One region of the Lysinibacillus sp. GW821-FHT14F06 genome, then DNA from elsewhere that is predicted to be linked to it. Evidence: riboswitches for the same ligand, from Rfam matches in the RefSeq annotation. Region 1 holds a riboswitch; each other region holds the start of a gene.
What was found. Region 1 has a riboswitch for S-adenosylmethionine ahead of AC1RNS_RS25745 (bifunctional homocysteine S-methyltransferase/methylenetetrahydrofolate reductase). Riboswitches for the same ligand answer to the same signal wherever they lie in the genome.

Region 1 (5,516 bases):
GAGCATATCCTGGCTGGTTTCTAGCAATAATACATCTGCTCCAGCTTCAATTAATGCCTTTGCCTGTACATAGAAGTTTTCTTCTAGTTCATCAAAGGTAATTCCACCTGTCACTGATAAGGTTTTTGTAGTAGGCCCCATCGCTCCTGCTACAAAACGCGGCCAATCAGAGGTAGAAAAATCATCCACTGCCTTACGTGCTATTTCTACAGCACGCTTATTGATTTCCTCTGCCTTCGCCCCCAGATCATATTCATTTAATACAAGAGGAGTGCCTCCAAATGTATTTGTACAAATAATATCTGCCCCAGCCTCTAAATATTTTCTATGAACCTTTTCAAGCACATCCGGTCTAGTTAGTACAAGATTTTCATTACAGCCATCATATTCCTCGCCACCGAAATCCTCAGCTGATAAGTTTTCATTCTGTAGCATTGTCCCCATTGCGCCATCAAGAATTAAAATTCGTTTCTCTAGTTGCTCTTCAATCAAATGCTTAGCCATTTATACTTACCCCTTTTTTTTGTTCATCCAATTGCTCAATAAATTTCATTAGTTCTAGTGTCATATCATAGCGTAGGAATGGTGTAATAAGATAAATACCATTGAAATATTGTGCAGCTACCTCTACTAATTCCTTAGCAATTGCAATTCCCTCAAGCGTTGCGCGCTCCTTATCCTCGCCACAAGCCTTCATACGTGCTAAGGCTTCTTCAGATAATTTAATGCCTGGTACTTCATGATGTAAGAACTCCGCACTTTTATAGCTCGTTACTGGCATAATCCCTATATAGATTGGTGCTTCTAAATGCTTTGTTGCCTCATAAATTTCTATAATTTTTTCCTTTGTATAGACAGGTTGTGAAATAAAATAATCTGCTCCATGCTCAATTTTCTTTTCTAATCGAGATACAGCTCGGTCTAATACACGTACATTCGGATTGAACGCAGCGGCTACAGAGAAATTCGCCTTTTGACGCAGCGGCTTCCCTGAAAATGATACACCTTCATTTAACTGTTTGATTAATTGGATCAGCTCCATTGATGATACGTCATAAACACTTGTTGCCCCTGGGAAATCGCCAACCTTTGTTGGATCTCCAGTCACCGCTAATATATCATGAATCCCTAGTGCATTTAAGCCCATTAAATGGGATTGCAGGCCAATTAAATTACGATCTCGGCATGTAATATGTGTTAACGGACGTACCCCATGTGTTTCTTTCAACAATGCGCCCATTGCCACATTACTTATTCTTGGAGACGCGAGCGAATTATCTGCCATCATAACCACATCTGCGCCTGCTTCATATAATTTTTTAGCACCTTTAATAAAGCCATCGATTTCTAAATGTCTCGGTGTATCCAACTCAACAATAACCGAGCGTTGACGTTTTACTTTTAAATGCAGAGGCTCAAATCTTGATGGTTCTGCCTCACGTACAATCTCTACTTTTTCAGGCTTCGCTAATTTTTCTTCTACCGGAGATAATTCCTCTAAGTATTTTTTCGCTGCAGCAATATGCTTTGGCGTCGTACCACAGCACCCTCCTATTAAACGTACACCTTGATCTCGAAGTGCTACGGCTGCTCGACCAAAATAGTCTGTCTCAGACTCATAAACAACCCGACCATCTTCTAAGTCTAGAAGAGATGCATTTGGATATGCTGACATAAATGCCTTTTCAGGAAGTTCTACACCTTCAAATGCTTGAATCGTATGGAATGGACCTAAACGACAGTTAACACCTACGATATCAGCGCCAAGTGCCTCAAGCTCATGTAGAGCGTAATTTAAACTCTTTCCATTTTGCAATACTCCCGGTTCATGCATTGAAACTTGCGCAATTATTGGCAACTTGGTTTTTGCTCGAAGCATCTTTAATGTTGCTGTTAATTCTTCAAAATCATAATAGGTTTCGAGTAAAAGTCCATCTGGATTCCCAGCAAGTAAGACAGTTGCTTGCTCTTCCACGGTCGATAAAATTTCTTCTAACGTTGCATCGCTTTTTCGGATGCCTCGAATTCCTCCAATAGTTCCTAAAACAAATTGGCCACCATCTGCAGCAGCTCGCTTTGCAATCGTAATAGCAGCTTCATTAAACTGTTGAACACGCGATTCTAATCCATAGCGTGCTAATTTTATGGCATTCGCTCCATAAGTATTTGTTTGAATAATATCGGCTCCAGCCGCGATGTACTCTCTATGAATCTTTTCAATTAATTCTGGTCTTTGAACATTCATTTCCTCATGACAGTACTCCAAGCCATAACCGTATAATACCGTACCAATTGCACCATCTGCTGTCAGAACATGCGTTTTTAACTTTTCAAGCAATCCCATAAAACTAGCCCCTCTTCCTATTTTTCTATAATAAAAAAGCCTTCTTTAACACAAAGAAGGCTTTTACGTTTCGTAATTGTTGTTCCTTCTCATCTTTGACCATAGGGTCTTCTGGATTTAGCACCTGACAAAAGTTGGTTGCTGAAGCATCATAGGGCCAGTCCCTCAGCTTCTCTTGATAAGAATTTAGTATGAATTTTTTAAATAATTAAAAGAATCATATCGTTAACAAACGTTTGAGTCAAGACTATTTCACGTAACAAAGGATATTTCAAACGAAAAATATAATTTTTTGTCTTATATTCTGCAATTAAGAGAGTTTTTCAGCAATATTCTCCCCAATTTTTTTACCGTTTTGAATACAAGCACCTATACCTACACCAAAATAAGAGCAGCCCGCAATGGATAAATTCGGATAATTTGTTTCGAGCTCTTGTAATAAACCCTGTAATGCCTCACGATGCGCTAAATCATACTTTGGCATTTGATCAATCCATCTACTCACATTTACGACATTTGGTTTTTCTTCAATCCCCAAGCTTTTTCTTACATCCTCTAGGGCAACAACTGTTAATTCTTCATCTGTCATCGTAAGTAATTTCTCATACACAGGGTTAATGCTTTTATAGAAGATTCGAACGAGTAATTGCTCATTTGCTGAAGTATGCTTCCACTTGCGGCTTGTCCATGTCGCTGCATTACAGATTACATCCGAATTATGTGACACAATAAAGCCTGTTCCATCAGCTGGCAATCTATTATCAGGTATATCAAATCCTAAATAAATTGTAATGGCTGAGGCAGTATTGAACTGTTCAAAATAACGGTTCAATGTTTCATCCGTTAATAGGCTCTGTACAGCTTCATTAGGTAATGCTAAAACAACATGATCTGCATCAATGATCGTATCATTTGCCAAAGTAACTCGGTAGTGATTTTCCTGCTTGTTGACACTAGTAGTGGTAATTCCCTTTAAAATTTCTACATCAGTTAACATTTCTTCAAGACGATCAATTAAAGACGATAAACCATTTTTAAACGAAATAAACTTTTTATTAGCAGCTTTTACAAATTGTTCTCGATTTGCATCAAAACCTTTAATGATACTTCCATACTCATTTTTATAATCAATTAAATAAGGTAAAGTGGAAGCAATCGATAGTTGATGTAAATCTCCTGAATACACTCCTGCAAGTACTGGCGCTATTTGGTTTTGGACAAGCTCCTCTCCTAAATAATACGTTAAAAATTCTCCAATAGAGCTGTCCTTTGTAAAGCCCACATTTGGCATTGTCAAATCCCTTAACGCTACTTTTTTACCTTCTTCGGATACAAGTGTACTTTCTTCCAGAGAGTGTAAGCTCATTGGAATACCGAACGTCGAATCTGCCGGAATGGCATGGAGCTCATTATTTGTGTATATATAGGAAATCCCAGTTTCGTTATATACCAAATCCTTCTCAAAATTAAGCTCTTCAACAAGCTCCATAACACCTTTATGACGAGCTACAATCGAATCTGCCCCTGTTTCCATAATGAATCCCTGTTCGTAATCAGAGTGTAACTTACCCCCTAGATATGTATTTTTTTCAACAAGCACAAGCTTTACATCTAAATTTTTCTCCTTCACTTGACGCTGCAAATAATGCATCGTACATAAACCCGTAATACCGCCGCCTAATACAACCACTGTTTCCATATTAACCGCCCCTAATTTTTGTTGTCTTCCTTTAGTATAAACTCTTTTTATTGAAAATTACGCTAAACCCTTTACAAATTTAGCAAAAATGGAGCTATCCAGTGGTTAGGATAGCTCCATTTCTATGACTAAAGTATGTATCTTTCCATGATGAAACGAAAAAATACTTTTAACTTACAATCTCGGACATCTGCTTGTTACATTACACAACCTATATATTACCTCACGAACCATTAAATTACACATATTGATGCTTGTTATAGTGTTTACAGGCTGTAGATTTTCGTTTGCCCCAATAAAAATATCCTTGCCGTGAATTAATTTAAGTGTTGGGCAACATTTGCTAATTTCTCGGCTGAATTTGTTACTTCTTCAAAGGCAACTCCCAGCTCATTAAGAATCTCTGCTATTGTTAATACTTCTTTTTCCATACTATCATTCTGTTCTTTTGCTTCTGTCATTGATTCTAATATCTTCGTAAATTGCCCTTCTGTTTGAACCATATTTTCCTTGCCAGATATGACCTCTTCTTGAATATTATTAAGAGAGTGTGTTAACTTATCTGTCCGTTCATTTGTTTTTTGTAACAACATGGCTACTGATGTTACAGAATCTTTTGTTTGAATTGATAGTTTTCGAACCTCATCTGCAACTATATTAAAGCCTTTACCCGCTTCTCCAGCACGGGCTGCTTCTATAGCTGCGTTTAAAGCTAACAAATTGGTCTGGTTGGCAATAGTGGTAACAACACTCATAATTGATTCCATTTCTTTTGACATACCAGTCAACTGTTCAATATTCTCAGTTATATCCTTCAGCAACTCAATAATATTACACATATTTTGTGATTGACTCTTTATTCGTTCTCGCCCCTCTAATGCCTGCTTCTCAGCCATCGCCGACACTAAAAGTGAGTTTTTGGCAAACTGTTTAATTTCATCGGATTGCTTGCTTATTCGATGAAATGAGATATTTGTTTCATGGGATATTGAAGCAAGACTTTCTGTAGACGCTACGATTTCCTTCTCCACTGCTTCCTTTTTCCGTTCCATATTCTCTTTGTGCTGCTCAACAGTATTTTCAAAGGCTTCTAATACTAATTGCTGCTCAAAGTTTGAAATTTTAGAGATGGCCCGTATTGTATTAAATTGATCTTTAGGATGATGAATGTACTCTTCCACTAAGCCAACGAATGATAATGACAAATCTTGGAAAGCGCAAATATACCATTGTGTTCTTAAACCAATATGAACATGTACTTTGGCAATATTAGTACGTCTCTGATAAAATTCATCATCAATTATGCCATTAAACATTTCAATTATATGGCGCCCCAGCGTGACTTTTAATTTTTCTACAGAACTGTGATTATTAATAATACTTACTAAACCATGCTCCGTTCCTATCATTCTATAAAATCTATCTACTATGTTATTAATATTGTCTACAACAAATGGCTGAAAGGCTTTTAAA
Region 2 (5,516 bases), on a different contig from region 1:
CGGCCTTGTTGAATTACCTTTAGCTATATTAAATCCTGGGGATACAATGCTATTACCCGATCCTGGCTATCCTGATTACTTATCAGGGGTTGTATTAGGGGATGTAAATGTTGAAGTACTGCCACTTTTTGCAGAGAATAGCTTCCTTCCCGATTACACAGCTTTATCTGATAGTATAAAAGAACAGGCGAAACTTCTATATCTGAATTACCCTAATAATCCAACTGGTGGTACTGCAACAAATGAATTTTTCGAGGAAACCGTTCGCTTTGCAAAAGAGCATAATATCATCGTTTCACATGATTTTGCCTATGGGGCAATTGGATTTGATGGAAACAAACCTGTTAGCTTCCTACAGGCAGATGGTGCTAAAGATGTTGGAATTGAAATGTATACACTATCCAAAACATACAATATGGCAGGGTGGCGCATTGGCTTTGCAGTTGGGAATGCTGATATTATTGCTGCTATCAATCTAATACAAGATCACCTTTTTTGCAGTCAATTCCCTGCTGTACAACAAGCAGCGGCGATTGCACTCTCAGCATCACAGGAATGTGCAGACGAGCTCAGAGCCACTTATGAACGTCGACGAAATGTCCTAATCGAAGAGGCTCAGCGTATTGGCTGGCATGTAACTGCACCTAAGGGCTCTTTTTTTGCATGGCTCCCCGTTCCAGTAGGCTATACAAGTGAACAATTTGCAGATCTCTTACTCGACAAGGCAGATATTGCTGTAGCAGCAGGAAATGGCTTTGGACAATATGGTGAGGGCTATGTCCGCGTTGGCTTACTTGTAAGCGAAGAGCGTTTACGTGAAGCCATAAATCGAATCGAACAATTAAATTTATTTAACTTCTTTCAGTAGAAGTCTCCCACCTCTATAGGTGGTGAGATGAATGCGAATTTAAGCTACTTTTCAGAGGTGTCCAAACACCCGCTGAAATAGAGGAACTCAGTCTAAGAACTCCACGTCCTATGGCAATTTATCTGTGCGAAAGCGAAGCGACAGCAACACGGTTTTATCTGTGCGAAAGCGAAGCGACAGCAGCAACAACACACGACTTGAGACCAACATCATGTTGCTGCCGCTGCGTTAGCACTATGCTTTCGCACAAAAAACATCTGTTGGCCCAAAGCCTCTGGCGGATGTCACAGAATCGAAAAGGAGTTAATAAAGGATGTATCGCATCCATGCGATAACGGCTAACTGCCTGCATCACGCTGGCCTTAGCACAAAGCCGATTCTGGACGCAATTATGCCGAGGAATAATTGATATAATCAAATTAAAAAAACTGTTCTACAGCAATGCCATAGAACAGTTTTTTCATTTCTCAATCTTTCTTGGACTCTGTAAGTCTTTTTCTAAGGGATAAAATTGAACATGTCCTGTTTCATCATCAAATTGGCGAATATGCTGAATGCCCTGTACCTCTGCTAAAACGATATCGGCTGTAATCACAATATTCCCCCCCTTCACCAAATGTCCTCCCGATACTTGGCCCCATTGATCACTCATTGATCCATGAAGATGTGTCTCATATTCCCCATCACGTTTACACACAACACCAGCACCTTGAATAAATTCAAGCGGGCCCTCTTTTTTAACCACTTCACAGAAACGGACATTGATTTTAGATGTCTCATCCGGTACTAAATAAACAAAACTACTTTTTTGAAAACTGCCAATACAGCTAACAAGGGTAGCCGACTCAATATCGTTCTCTTGACAGATAGCCTCTATACCCTCGATAATATCAGTTCCCATTAAAATACGAGCACTAATCACTTTTCCAAATGCTCCAACTCCATAATTTACTCTTATAGACATCTATACACCTCTTTTTGCTTATACATTTATTATCGTTACCAAATATAGCTCACTTGATAAGTTCCTCTATAAAATTCATGACATCCTCTGGGGCTTTACCTGATTCAGCGGACATACAAACATCCATTAAATCAAAATTAAATAAAAAATTAAAATATTTATTGACTAATAATAACCTATAATTTATATTAGTTCTATCGGATTTATAAAAATACTATATATCTCTTATCAAGAGTAGCTGAGGGACTGGCCCTATGAAGCTCGGCAACCTCCTTTTTAAAGGAAGGTGCTAAATCCTGCAAACGATCATCGTTTGATAGATAAGAGAGGACGTTTTTTCATGAGCCTCTCTTAGTTTATAAGAGAGTTTTTTTATTTTTAAAAATCGATACAACAAACTTTGGAGGTCATTTTCATGAAGAAACGAAACAAATTTTTATTAGGCTTAGCAGGTTTTACATTAGCAGCAGCATTAGTAGGCTGTGGTACAAAAGAAGATAGTAAAGGCGATCAAGGTAAGGCTATTGATGAAAATAAGATCGTAGTAGGTGTCACTTCTGGTCCACATGAACAAATTGCAGAGATTGCAGCTAAAGTGGCAAAGGAAAAAGGCTTGGAAGTAGAGCTTAAATCCTTCTCTGACTATGTTTTGCCTAATACTTCATTAGCTGAAGGTGATCTTGATGCAAACAGCTATCAGCACAAGCCTTTCTTAGATACATTTAATAAAGATCATGATACAGACTTAGTACCAGTAGGAAAAACTATTCTGAATCCAATGGGTGTTTACTCTGAAAAATATAAATCTTTTGATGAAATACCGGACGGTGCAACATTTGGTTTACCAAATGATCCAACAAACGGTGCTCGTGCGCTGTTCGTCCTGCAAGAGGCTGGCTTTATTAAATTAAAAGAAGGTGCTGGCCTAACAGCGTCTATCCGTGATGTTGAGGAAAACAAGAAAAATTTAAAATTCATAGAGTTAGAGGCTGCACAAATTCCAAAGCAGCTTAGTGAGGTTGATGTAGCGGCTATTAATACAAACTTTGCGCTTGAGGCTGGCATTAATCCTAAAGAGGATTCTATCCTTTTAGAATCTACTGACTCTCCTTATGTAAACTATATTGTAGTACGTGCCGAAAATGAGAACGATCCAACCATTAAAAAATTCGTTGAAGCTTATCAATCTGATGAAGTACGTAAATTTATTGAAGATGAATTTAAAGGATCTGTCATTGCAAGCTGGTAAACAGTAGTGAAACTTTAATCAGCAGGGATTTTCCACAGATTATTAGTTTAAATGCAGGATAAAATAGAGAATCTGCGAGACTCCTCTGGGAAAGCGAGCAGATTCTTGCTTTTTAGAAAGGAGACATCCATATGATTCGGTTAAAAAATATATCCAAAGAATTTAAAACAAAAAAAGGTATTGTCAGAGCAGTTGATGGGATTAACCTTCATGTTAAAAAAGGTGAAATTCATGGAGTCATTGGCTATAGTGGTGCAGGTAAAAGCACACTTATTCGCTGTGTTAACCTATTGGAACGCCCAACTGCAGGAAAAGTTTGGATCAACAATGTGGATATTACTTCCCTTTCCCTTAATGATCTTCGTAAGACTCGTCAAAAAATCGGGATGATTTTTCAGCATTTTAATCTCTTAAAAACAGCAACCGTTTATAACAATATAGCTGTCCCATTAAAGCTACTTGGCTATAACGATACCGAAGTGAAAAATCGTGTGGCGAAATATGCTGAAATTGTTGGCTTAACAGAAAAATTAGAGAGCTTTCCAAGTCAGCTTTCAGGTGGTCAAAAACAACGTGTTGCTATTGCACGTGCGTTGGCACAAGAACCTGAAATCTTACTAAGTGATGAAGCGACTAGTGCACTTGATCCAGAAACAACAGAAGCCATTCTTGAACTACTATTGAAAATTAATCGTGAGCTGGGCATTACTATATTACTTATTACGCATGAAATGAATGTCATACAAAAAATCTGCGATGACGTATCTGTTCTTGAAGCAGGGAAAGTTGTGGAATATGGTTCAGCTATTGATCTTTTTGCGAAGCCACAGCATCCAACAACGAGAAAGTTCTTGAGCACGATTTCACAGCGCAATCTATCTCTTTCCCTTATTCAGCAGCTCAATGTTTCAGGGAGTGTTATTCGTCTAACATTTCTCGGCGAAAGTACTGGAAAACCGTTATTGGCAGAGGTCAGCAAAGTTTACGATGTTCAGCCAAATATTTTAACTGCCAATATTATTGAATTAAAAAATGGCATCGTCGGAAATATCGTCGTTCATTTAAATGGTGAAACGCATATTGTACAAAAGGCATTAACGTATTTCACAGAAAATGGCGTAGCCGTAGAAGAATTAGGAGGCGACCAAAATGGATAGTATTCAAAGCTTCTTTACAGATTGGTCAGATGTTATTGGGAAATCAATTATCGAAACCTTCCAAATGGTCGGAATTTCTTTATTCTTTTCCATAGTCATTGGAATTCCATTAGGACTTTTAATTGTTTTAACACGTCCTGGTCAATCTTTCGAAAATAAATTTCTTTATCAATTTTTCAATTTATTCATTAATATAATTCGCTCTGTTCCATTTATCATTTTACTCTTCTTTATTTTACCGTTTACAAAACTAATTGTTGGGACAACTATTGGTGTGAAAGGTGTGATTGTACCACTTGTTGTTTATACGGCACCTTATATCGCACGACTGATGGAGACAGCACTTTTAGAAGTGGACCCAGGTGTTGTAGAGGCTTATACAGCAATGGGCATTAAACGTCGTCATATCATCTGGAATGTTTTATTACGCGAGGCTCGCCCTTCTATTATTTTAGGCTTAACCATTGCCACAATTGGTCTTATTGGAGCAACGGCAATGGCAGGTATGGTTGGTGCGGGTGGTTTAGGTGATCTTGCTTACCGTTATGGTCATTTACGCTATGAGGTCGATGTTATGTATGCGACCGTCTTTATTTTAATCATCCTTGTTCAGAGTATTCAATCTATTGGCAATCGATTTGCAGCAAAACTTAAGAAGGATTAAGGAGGAGCACTGTGACAAAGGAAATTTATATAGAGAAAAATGGTTATATAGCAACTTTAGTAATTAATCGTCCTGAGAAACGTAACTCTTTATCAAGGGAAATGTTTCAGGCTATTTTGGATGAGCTTAGTCATTTAAGCTCTGACCCTTCTATTAAACTTTTAATTGTCCGCGGCGTGAATGAAGTAGCCTTTTCTTCAGGGGCAGATATTAGTGAGTTTTTAGATATTCGTTATGCAGCTGACAATGCGAAGGCATACAATGATTTAGCATTAAGGGCAATTGATGCACTCTATAAATTTCCGCACCCAACCATAGCTATGATACAGGGCTTAGCGATTGGTGGCGGCTTAGAGTTAGCAAATGCCTGTGATTTTAGAATTGCTACACCTAAAAGTAAACTAGGCATCACTGCCGCAAACATTGGCATTGTCTATAATCTTGAAAGTACAAAACGTCTTATCAATATTGTTGGAGTTGCTAAGGCAAAAGAAATTTTATACACAGCAAATATTTTTACAGCTGAAGAAGGAAAAAGCATTGGCTTGATTACCGCCCTACATGAGCCAGAGAATATTGAAAATGCCACACAGCAATTCGCTGAGCAACTCTTA
Region 3 (5,516 bases), on a different contig from region 1:
GTCAGAGGAAGTTGGAAACCGGGTTTATGGTAATTTTGATAAATATGCAGATAAATTAGTATTACGCCCACAGGAAATTTCGAATCAGCCAGAAATTATTCGCCGACTCGGGTTGATTTCTGTAAATACAGCGCTGGAAGTTGATATTTACGGAAATGTGAATTCAACGCATGTTTCTGGCACAAAAATGATGAATGGTATTGGTGGTTCTGGAGACTTTGCACGTAACGCACGATTGGGTATTTTCGTCACAAAGTCTTACGCAAAAGGTGGTAATATCTCAAGTATTGTTCCAATGGTATCACATGTGGATCATACAGAGCACGATGTAGACGTAATCGTGACAGAGCAGGGGGTAGCGGACTTGCGAGGACTGGCTCCGAAAGAAAGAGTTGCGTTAATTATCGATAATTGTGCACATCCTGAGTATCGTGAGCAATTATGGAAGTATTTTAACGATGCTAATGAAGCAACAGGTGGACATCATACGCCGCACGACTTAGAGAAAGCGCTTTCATGGCATATTAATTATGCAAAAAGCGGCACTATGAAGGACGCAGCATTATCAAAAAAATAATAGAATAGTATAACAAAAGTCTTGAAGGATAGCTAATTTATCCTTCAAGACTTTCGTGTTAATAATAGTATCCAAAAGAAAAGCTCGGGTTGCTCAGGGAACTGATTGTATTGCTCAAAGAAAAGCTCAGATCACCCGAAGAACTGATCGGTTTGACCAAAGAAAGCTCGGGTCACCCGAAAAACTGGTCGGGTTGCTCAAAGAAAAGCTCGGGTCACCCGAAGGACTGATCGGGTTACTCAAAGAAAAGCTCGGGTCACCCGAAGAACTGATCGGGTTGCTCAAAGAAAAGCTCGGGTCACCCATAGAACTGATCGGGTTGCTCAAAGAAAAGCTCGGGTCACCCGTAGAACTGATCGAGTTGCCCAAAGAAAAGCTCAGGCTTCCCAAAGACTTGCCCAGATACTCATTAAAGAGTACTTAATGACTCTATTTACAATAATCCAATCCATTTCCAGTAAGTCATGGAGAACAGAAGCACTAGGATGAAACCAATAATGGTTAATGGAATACCAGATTTCAAGAAATCCTTTGTTGTAAAAGCACCTGTACCATAAGCAAGCATATTTTGTGGTGCGCTTATCGGTAACAGGAATCCAAAGCTAATTACAAATTGCTGCACGATGACGAAACCGACCTGATCAACATTAGTAGTTAATGTGGAGGCCAAAACGATAAACACAGGTACAAGCGCAGATGCTAAGCTTGTCGCACTGGCAAAACCTAAGTGAATAAGAATATTAAATAGTGTAACCAATGCGATTGTTGCTAGTATCGGCATAGTATCTAGACCAAGTGAACCAAACACCTTGTCAGATAACCATGATGCACCTTTCGTATTCAATAAAACTGTGCCTAGCATAATACCTACCGCAAAGACGATAATTGTCCCCCAAGGAATATGAGGCTCAACTTCCTTCCAAGTATAAACACCAATTTTGGGCATTAATAGAATAGCGATGGCAATAATTGTGACTGTTGTTGTGTCGAATGGGTGTAGCTTGCCCTCAGTTGCCCAGAAAAATAGTAAAATCATTGACGTAATGATTAAACGAATTTCTGGAGCTTTTAATGGGCCTAGTTCTGCAAGCTGCTTTTTGATTACCTCTTTACCGCCTTCTATGTTATTAGTTTCAGGCTTAATCAGAGAAATCATAATGAAAAATAAAGCTATAGACATGATAATCGAGAAGGGGGCTGCGTAGAGTAACCAGGTACCCCAAGAAATATCCACATTAAATTGTTCTTGAATAAAATTTAAAGCGACCATATTTTGAGCGGCTGCTGTCTTAATCCCAATATTCCAAATGGAGACGGCCTGTACTGAGGTAATGACAAGTAAGGCAGCGAGTCGGCTATCACGAGGCAAACCAAATGCAGCGACCATTCCAAGTAGTATTGGGACCACTGCTCCGGCACGAGCTGTAGCAGAAGGAACAAAAAATGCGAGTGCTATAGATACTAAAATGGCCCCAAAAACGATTGCTTTTGTTTTAGTCCCTACAAGCGAAAGTATCCATAGGGCAAGTCGTTTATGTAAGTTGGTAATTTGCATCGCTGCTGCTAAAAATAGAGCTGCGGCTACTAGGGCGACTGCAGAATTACTAAATCCACTTAAAGCTAGTTTTAAGGCACCTGCTGTTCCTAATTCTGTTGTTGGATCGTCTATTGACGGAGCAAGTCCTAGTAAAACAGTTACGAGTGCGATAATCATGGCAGAGCTGACAGGATATGAAACTGCTTCCGTTACCCAAAGGATGACTGCGAAAGCTAAGATGGCTAAAGCCCGTTGACCCGCAACAGGTAAATCGCCGCTATTAGGTAAAAAAATAATGATGATTAATGAAGCAAAGGCTAAACCAATCCAAAGTGGCTTCAAATTACGTTTTGCTGCTTCTTGTTGAAGTGTAGACATATTTTCTCATCCTTTCTACAATAAATATGACGATTATTGTCTATAACATCGGTCAGTAAAATGTTTTATTAAGAAAATAATTTGTCTATTTACTGGAGAAAAAATTAATATGTGAAATACTCTTTTTTTACAGCATTAATAGTAAATAAAGAGAAAATATATGGTCATAGAAAAGACAAAAACATCCAAAAAATTATTATTTCTTTTTCTTAAAAGCTGAAGTTACTTTAGGCTCTGTTCCTTTGACTAATCGTTTAATATTTTCTATATGCAAAATGATAGCTATTCCAAAAAGTAGCAAAGCAATGATCGTTGGACCTATCCCAGGAATCCATAAAAAAGTTGCTGTACAAAAAACAAGATAAAACTCTAAAACGCCAACGATTAAATAGTTTGTTGCAAAAGATAAAATGACAAATAAAATAAGTGCAAATAAACCAATTTTCCAATCAACAGCAAGCAAGATTCCTATGATGGAGGCTGTACCTTTACCGCCATTAAAGCCCATATGAAATGGAAAATTATGACCTAGAATGACACCTGCTGCTATGAGATAGATGAAGAGCCAAACCTGTACCTCTGTGTAATGTGTTGCATCTGCTAGATAGAAATGTGCGCCGATAATCGCTAATACACCTTTACCAATATCGATAATCGCTACTAATACCCCATATTTCCATCCTAGGGAAAGGGTTGCATTGGATGCACCTGCATTCCCATGACCAGTCTTTTTTAAATCTACACCGGATAAAAACTGAGCCACTTTAGAGCCATGAAGACAGCCGATAAAATAACCAACAATAATAAATAGAATGATGGTTTTGATCATGAAAATCCTCCTTTCTAAATAAATATTAAAATAGTGTATGCGTTCATATTACGTAAAGAAGCAGACTGAAGTTTCGGAAAAAATAAAATTTTAGTATTGACAGAAAAAAAGTCTATGTTTATACTGTGTAACAACGATGGAAATTGAATCTCAATACTCTTATCAAGAGCGGCGGAGGGATAGGCCCTATGATGCCCGGCAACCAGTAAGTGACATACTTGCTAAGGTGCTAATTCCTACAGATTCTTACTTGGATCTGGCAGATAAGGGGAGGAAAACTTGCAACCGCAACCCTCTTCTTAGCTGAAGGGGGTTTTTGTTTTTCTACTGAAAAAATCCTCCTCATCTCCGGTACCATCGTAAAAAAATAACCACTTGGAGGTATATAATGACAAATTTTAAACCAGAAACATTGCTGTTACATGGTGGCCAAGAGCCAGACCCAGTAACAGGATCTCGTACCGTACCCGTATATCGCTCAACAGCTTTTGTGTTTAAAGACACTGCCCATGCGCAACGTCTTTTTGCCTTAGAGGAAGCTGGTAATATTTACACGCGTATTACGAACCCAACTGTAGATGTATTTGAAAAGCGTGTCGCTTTATTAGAAGGCGGTACTGCAGCAGTAGCACTTTCATCTGGTGCAGCAGCAATAGCATTTTCAATATTAAATCTTGCAGGTGCAGGGGATGAAATTGTTGCAGCTAGCTCTTTATATGGTGGTACTTATAACTTATTTGCTAACACACTACCAAACTATGGTATTAAAACAATTTTTGTAGATGAAACAAATCCTGAGAACTTCAAAGCAGCAATCACTGATAAAACAAAAGCAGTATTCGCTGAAATTTACGGTAACCCAAGTTTAAAAGTACTGGACATTGAAGCAGTGGCTAATATTGCACATGAAAGCGGCTTACCATTAATTATTGATAGTACATTTGCTTCACCATATGGCTCTACACCAATTGACTTCGGTGCCGATATCGTTGTTCACTCCGCAACAAAATGGATTGGTGGACATGGAACAACTTTAGGTGGCGTTGTCGTTGATGCAGGGAAATTTGATTGGACTCGTGGTCGTTTCCCAGGATTCACTGAGCCAGATGCTTCCTATCATGGTATCAGATATGGTATAGACACAGCAGCAGCTGCATTTGCTACAAAACTGCGTGTACAATTACTACGTGACTTCGGACCAACATTAAGTGCTGATGCAGCATTTAATTTATTACAAGGTTTAGAAACGCTTCATTTGCGTATCCCTAAACATAACGAAAATGCTTTAGCAGTAGCTGAATATTTACGAAACCACCCATCTGTGGAATATGTAAATTATAATGGCTTAGAAGATTTTCCTACACATGATTTAGCTAAAAAATATTTAAGAAATGGCTTCGGTTCTGTGCTTACATTTGGCATTAAAGGTGGACGTGAAGCAGGGCGTAAATTAATCGATAGTGTGAAATTATTCTCCCACGTAGCTAATGTAGGGGATGCTAAATCATTAATAATTCATCCAGCTTCTACTACACATCAGCAACTATCAGCAGAAGAGCTAATTCAAACTGGCGTAACCGAGTCGCTCATTCGCTTATCAATCGGTTTAGAGGCAGTAGAGGATATTATTGCAGATTTAGAACAAGCTATTGAGCAAGTAACAGCTTCACAACAAAAGGTTGAAGCATAAAATATCGGCTAATGTTGTGGCGTTTACGTATTTTCTCATTCGATAAGCCTCATTTGGTAATGCGTAAAACGTTGCTACATCAAGCACTTATCTCATTTGATAAATTATCTGAAATTTTTTATAAATAATACCTAGTAATTTTATAAGTATTATTGACTTAGATAAAACCATGTTGTATACTAGGAAATAAGTTAAGCGTTCGAAAGGCTACCAACCTAGAACCAATTTCCAGCACTGACTTTTTGATCGGTTAGGTGCTCCAAATGATACTATGATTCCATTCGTTTTCATAAGTGCTCCCCCACTTTTGAAATATATATGAGTAGCTGCCAAGCCAGCAGCTACTCTCACTAAAAAACTGATGATAAAGGAGTGTTTTAAATGGGAAATGTTTATAGTGCACAAAACATTGCATCTTATCTTATTTACGAACTAAATGAAGGTCATGTGTTTGTGAACAACATGTCCATTCAAAACATACTGGCATCAGTTGAAAGTAAGTGGC
Region 4 (5,516 bases), on a different contig from region 1:
TTGAGGCTACAGTGCTCATAAAGTTAACTACATTGAGTATGATAAAGCTAACGATAAAAAATGATTATAATGCTATAGGTGGGATGAATTTATGGCGCATCATGTGCAATCTCTTATTGAACATTACGGGTATTTTGGCATTATTCTTATCCTAGTTGGAGGGATTGTTGGGTTGCCTATTCCTGATGAAATATTTTTAACATATGTAGGATATAGCGTATATCGAGAAACACTAGCACATGTTCCAGCATTACTTAGCGCAACCATAGGCGCAATTGGTGGCATTACCTTAAGTTATTATATAGGGTATCGATTCGGGCTACCTTTATTGCATAAATATGGACCAAAGATTCATATTACTAAACAAAAAATTGATTTTACTAAAAAATTGTTTACGAAAATAGGGCCTGTCTTATTACTGATAGGTTATTTTATTCCAGGTGTACGCCATCTTACCGCATATATTGCAGCAATTAATAACTATCCATATAGAAAATTTGCCATTTTTGCTTATGCAGGAGCGTTTATTTGGACATTTACTTTTATTACATTAGGAAAAGTACTGGGTGAGAAATGGCGCTATGTAGGATTTTATTTATCTCACTACAGTATTTATCTTATCGCAGTATTCATCATAATAATGTTGGTCATTTATTATTTTTTCAAAAAAAGAAATAAATAAGGGTCTGATTCTTCTAAATGAATGAGACCCTTATTTATTTTTAAGGTAAGATGGCAAATGAACGAACAGGGAATCCAGATGCTTTTTCTGGTTTCGGTACTATATTGAAAATGACAGCCCCTTTTGGTGGTAGCTGATCTAAATTTGTTAATAGCTCAATTTGATAAGTATCTTGCTCAAGTACAAAATATTCACCGTCTAACTTACCATTCTTGCGAAAATCTGCTGCTGAGTCAGTGTCGAAAGTCTCGTGACCAATAGCACTAACCTTTCGTTCTTTGAATAAAAATTGTAATGCCTCTAATCCCCAGCCTGGTATATGATTATGACCCTCAGCATCCTTATTATTGAATGCATCCTTATTTGGCCAGCGCTTACTCCAATCAGTACGTAGAGCAACAAATGTACCTGCTTCAATTTCCCCATGCTCAGCCTCAAAGTCAAGAATATCCTGAACAGTTAATGTAAAATCATTATTTTGTTCGGCTTCCTTCGATTTATCAATCACGATTAATGGTAGTACTAATTCTTTTAAATCCAATTCTTCTAAAAAACGAGTGTCCCTTACAAAGTGGATAGGTGGATCGATATGTGTTCCATATTGTCCTGGAAAAGAGAATTGCTGCGCAAAAAAGCCATCATCATGAGAAAATAATGTTTCAAACTTTGCGTCCTCAAACATAAAGAAGTGTGGTGAATTTGGTCCAAATGTATGTGTTAAATCCACCCATTTTTTTGATTTCAATAGCTGCACTGCATGTAAAAGTTCATTCGTCATCGTATTTACCTGCTTTCTATTAATAGTATGAGTTATTCCCTGCTTGTCCTTCTTGTTAAGATCACAACCATAAAAAAGAGCCCTCCTTGGAGAAGAGGACTCTTGTGCAAAGCAACTGATGTTAGTCTTCTCATCTTCAAGGCAATATTTTGCCAATTGGAGTTAGCACCATACCTATAGGCTGGTTGCTGAGACTTCATAGGGCCAATCCCTCCGTCTCTCTTGATAAGAAATGCAATATAAAAATTTTCGGAAATAACGATTACAAATACATTAGCATATTTATTTATAGTTTACAAGTTTGATAGGGATACATGGTTAAGATTTAATACTACTATATTATCTCTGTTACAGCCGTAAATATTTTTTGAACACCTTGTGCAATCAAGAATAGATTTGTATTTCTTGCATCGATTTTGAGTATATTTTCCTTGTGAAAATTAGTTAAGTAATTTTCGTCAATAGCTTTAATATGCACATCTTTAATGCGTAAATGTTGAATTAAAGTATCTATATTTATTCTGGGTGGTAAAACAATGTGGAGCTTAGTATCGAGCGAGTGTGGTCGTGTATAGTCAATAATTGAAGAGTTGGCTAGATATTGTACCTCCTCATGTAAAATAGTTGATTTCTCTGCATACTTTTTGGCCAGCATCCTACTATGGGAATGAAACATTCCACTTTTTAAATAAAGGTCCAATGCTCCCTGTGTTATAAGGCTAGTATCATAATCAACCACTCTTTTTAAAGCTAGGAAATGTTTAGAAATTAGACTAGGAAGTACGGTAGCCCCAACGCGCAATCCAGGGAAGATAATCTTTGAAAAGCTTTTTAGATAAATAACACGATTACATATATCATAGGCAAACATAGGATCTGCTTTGGTATTTAAATCAAAATCAGCTACATAATCATCCTCAACAATATAGACATTATATTTATTTGCTAGAGCTAATATATTTAATTTGTCTTTTTTACTAAAAGAAGTTCCTAAAGGATTATGGAACCGTGGCATAGTATAGAAAAATTTTACACGATGTTCAGAAAAAATTTTTTCTAATTGCTGTAGATTTATCCCGTTTGCATCACGCTTAATGCCAATATATTTAATACCAGTTGTTTCCAGTAAACGATTAAACAGGTGGTAGGTAGGTTGCTCGACTACAATAGTATCCCCTTCGTTTGGGAAAGGCATTACTGTCAATATGTATAGAGCCTGCTGAGTGCCAGTTGTAATCACAATATCTTCTTTTTTAGTAAACACCTGATATTGCTCTAGTAATTTTTTTATCTCTAAGATTAAGGAGTCTAATCCATGAAAAGTCATTCCGTAAGAGAAAAGGCCATCATGATGAACTTCAATGGCCTGGTTCAAACAATGTTGAAATTCCGTATAAGGAAACATTGTTTTTTCGGGTATTGCCGTAGCAAAATCAATTAAATCTGTATTCACAGCACTTTCGTAATTTGCTGTAGACAGTACATAGAAACCACTCTTTGGGATGGAAAAAATTCTATGCTGATATTTTAATTCATTTAATGCTTTTAACACGGTTTCTGAACTGCAGAAATATCGGTTTTTTAGTTCGCGGATAGAAGGTAGTTTTGCTCCTTGTGTTAAAATACCTTGCTCAATTTCGTTAAGTATATCTGTAATAATTTGTTGATATTTCAACATTTACATACCCCTTTACCGGTACAGATTCATTTTATAGTTATTGTATAGAGTAAGTAACAACCATACAATGATATTGTTGAAAGCAACATGAAAAGGATGGGCAAAATATGAGAATTTTGGTAACGGGTGCAACTGGTGTAATTGGAAAAAAACTTATTAAAGCTTTAGTTGAAGATGGCTATAAAGTTGGAGGAATGACAACCAGTACTGCAAAAGTAGATATATTACAGACGTTAGGTGCCACAGCTTATGTTGGAAATATACTTGAAAGGGAGGATGTTGAGACAATCCTACAAGATTTTCAACCAGATATGATTATCCATCAGGTTACGGCACTTCAGCATGGAAGTGTTGAGGATAATGCAAAAGTAAGAACAATTGGAACTCGATATTTAGTAGATGCTGCTAAAAAAAATAATGTGAAAAGAATAATTGCTCAAAGTATTGCTTGGGCATATGAACCAGGTGACATGATTGCATTTGAAGAGACACCTTTGGATACTAATGCAGCAGGTAAACGAAAAACAACGGTAGACGGAATAGTGGCTTTAGAGAATGCTATCCAGGAAATTCAAAACTCAGTGATTTTAAGGTATGGAGCTCTTTATGGACCAGGTACATGGTATGCTTCTCAAGGCTTAATTGCACAACAATATCTTAACAATGAAATAACTGTAAATGATGGAATCACCTCTTTTATCCATATTGAAGATGCAGTAGCAGCAACCATAAAGGCTATTGCATGGGAAAAAGGAGTATACAATATAGTAGATGATAAACCTGCTAAAAATAGTATATGGGGTAGATTTTATGCGGAACAGCTAAGAGCATTGCCTCCCAAATATCTTAGTGGAAAAATACCATGGGAAAGAGGAGCATCCAATGAAAAAGCCAAAAAGCGTGGATTTCATTTAAAATTTCCATCATGGAGACAGGGTTTCATTAGTGAAAAATGAGTGCTTACAAGAACAACTTCAGCGAATAGAATAAAAAGCAATTTCAAATAGTGCACAACTTATTTATATAGGATAACCTTCTAAAAATCCTTGTCCTCTCTAATATAGATATCCAGTAGCCATAGCTGAGATGACATGACATCAAGGAATAGAACAAACATTAATGAATTCTGGGCTACAATATTACATCCCTAAGCATGTAAGTAGATTATATTTAAATTAGGAGGACAATATAGACACATACAGCTATTCATAACTGGCTGAAAAATTAACAATTCTTTTTAATCTTTTCTATTTACTCTATTGATATAGACCTCTATACATTAAGGTAAAATTAAATAAGCTTACTCAGGTCAGATTTGGTTAGCGAAATTCAAACAATGTCTGTAGTGGTACCAGAAAAATCTAGTGATACAGTTAGGCGTTTGTTAGAAAAAGAACCATGCTCATTAGATGTTTTAGGTGCAAGATAAATATAGTAAGAGGGTTCTTATGAAAAGAGCCCACTTGTAGAAAAGTGTCACCAGCTTAAAACTAACGTAAGCTTACAACATTCACTATCTGTAAACACTATCCGAATATTATCTGGTGTATAGTTTGTTTCAAATTTCGTGGTAATACCAGTCGATGTGATTAACCTTTCCACTTCCGATTTATTTGATTTCTGTGCGGCATCCATAAGATTATGTGCAAATTGTTCTGATTCATCAATTTTATCTGTAAGTAGCTGAACTTGCTGCATAATTCCCTTTACTCGCTTGGCGGAAATCTTTAACTTATTTGTATTGACAGCGGGAAAGGGATTGGTATTTGTCGGGTTCGTTGGCATAGCTAAATATCTAGATGTTTGGTGATGAGCAGGATGATTTACTATTGTCAATGTTGGATAATAGGTAGGATAGACAAAATACGGATAAGGGTTGTAATACAACTTAATTCCTCCTATCCACTAGCTGATACCATATCTTATGTGTAGCAAAGACTTTAGGTGTTCACTGCTACTAAATATCAAGGAATGTCATATCTAGGGCATTATCAAATGGAGCAGAACAAGACATTGGGTGAGCGAAGAGGTAACTAAGTCAACTGAAAATAATGGAACTCGATCAAAGAGAAGTCCAAGCTGATCAAAAGTGAAGAAACCTGATCGGAAAAGGGTCCAAGCCGATCAAAAGCGGAGGAGACCTGATCGGAAAAGGGTCCTAGCTGATCAAAAGCGGAGGAGACCTGATCAAAAAAGAGTCCAAGCTGATCAAAAGCGGAGGAGACCTGATCAAAAAAGAGTCCAAGCCGATCAAAAGCGGAGGAGACCTGATCAAAAAAGAGTCCAAGCCGATCAAAAGCGGAGGAGACCTGATCAAAAAAGAATCCAAGCCGATCAAAAGCGGAGGAAACCTGATCAAAGAGGAGTCCAAGCCGATC

Region 2: it holds a riboswitch for S-adenosylmethionine, as region 1 does, so the genes downstream of both, AC1RNS_RS11940 (MetQ/NlpA family ABC transporter substrate-binding protein) here and AC1RNS_RS25745 (bifunctional homocysteine S-methyltransferase/methylenetetrahydrofolate reductase) in region 1, are expected to answer to the same signal.
Region 3: it holds a riboswitch for S-adenosylmethionine, as region 1 does, so the genes downstream of both, AC1RNS_RS12315 (O-acetylhomoserine aminocarboxypropyltransferase/cysteine synthase family protein) here and AC1RNS_RS25745 (bifunctional homocysteine S-methyltransferase/methylenetetrahydrofolate reductase) in region 1, are expected to answer to the same signal.
Region 4: it holds a riboswitch for S-adenosylmethionine, as region 1 does, so the genes downstream of both, AC1RNS_RS18050 (cyclase family protein) here and AC1RNS_RS25745 (bifunctional homocysteine S-methyltransferase/methylenetetrahydrofolate reductase) in region 1, are expected to answer to the same signal.

The regions. Positions count from the first base shown of each region.
Region 1 covers NZ_JBXAPF010000055.1:8,361-13,876, reverse strand. The annotation lists gene metH (methionine synthase) at 1-504, opposite strand, end outside; gene AC1RNS_RS25745 (bifunctional homocysteine S-methyltransferase/methylenetetrahydrofolate reductase) at 497-2,344, opposite strand; SAM riboswitch class I at 2,431-2,529, opposite strand; gene AC1RNS_RS25740 (protoporphyrinogen oxidase) at 2,655-4,043, opposite strand; partial or broken gene AC1RNS_RS25735 (methyl-accepting chemotaxis protein) at 4,361-4,846, opposite strand; partial or broken gene AC1RNS_RS25730 (protoglobin domain-containing protein) at 5,129-5,516, opposite strand, start outside.
Region 2 covers NZ_JBXAPF010000011.1:34,410-39,925, forward strand. The annotation lists gene AC1RNS_RS11930 (pyridoxal phosphate-dependent aminotransferase) at 1-868, shown strand, start outside; gene AC1RNS_RS11935 (PPC domain-containing DNA-binding protein) at 1,329-1,832, opposite strand; SAM riboswitch class I at 2,055-2,159, shown strand; gene AC1RNS_RS11940 (MetQ/NlpA family ABC transporter substrate-binding protein) at 2,248-3,081, shown strand; gene AC1RNS_RS11945 (methionine ABC transporter ATP-binding protein) at 3,213-4,238, shown strand; gene AC1RNS_RS11950 (methionine ABC transporter permease) at 4,231-4,902, shown strand; gene AC1RNS_RS11955 (enoyl-CoA hydratase/isomerase family protein) at 4,914-5,516, shown strand, end outside.
Region 3 covers NZ_JBXAPF010000011.1:123,476-128,991, reverse strand. The annotation lists gene scpC (succinyl-CoA:acetate CoA-transferase ScpC) at 1-577, shown strand, start outside; gene AC1RNS_RS12325 (DASS family sodium-coupled anion symporter) at 1,011-2,492, opposite strand; gene AC1RNS_RS12320 (glycerol-3-phosphate acyltransferase) at 2,689-3,321, opposite strand; SAM riboswitch class I at 3,478-3,591, shown strand; gene AC1RNS_RS12315 (O-acetylhomoserine aminocarboxypropyltransferase/cysteine synthase family protein) at 3,710-5,011, shown strand; gene AC1RNS_RS12310 (hypothetical protein) at 5,393-5,516, shown strand, end outside.
Region 4 covers NZ_JBXAPF010000022.1:43,507-49,022, forward strand. The annotation lists gene AC1RNS_RS18045 (DedA family protein) at 92-682, shown strand; gene AC1RNS_RS18050 (cyclase family protein) at 723-1,460, opposite strand; SAM riboswitch class I at 1,588-1,692, opposite strand; gene AC1RNS_RS18055 (aminotransferase-like domain-containing protein) at 1,795-3,138, opposite strand; gene AC1RNS_RS18060 (NAD-dependent epimerase/dehydratase family protein) at 3,246-4,094, shown strand; gene AC1RNS_RS18065 (YuzC family spore coat inner layer protein) at 4,615-5,025, opposite strand.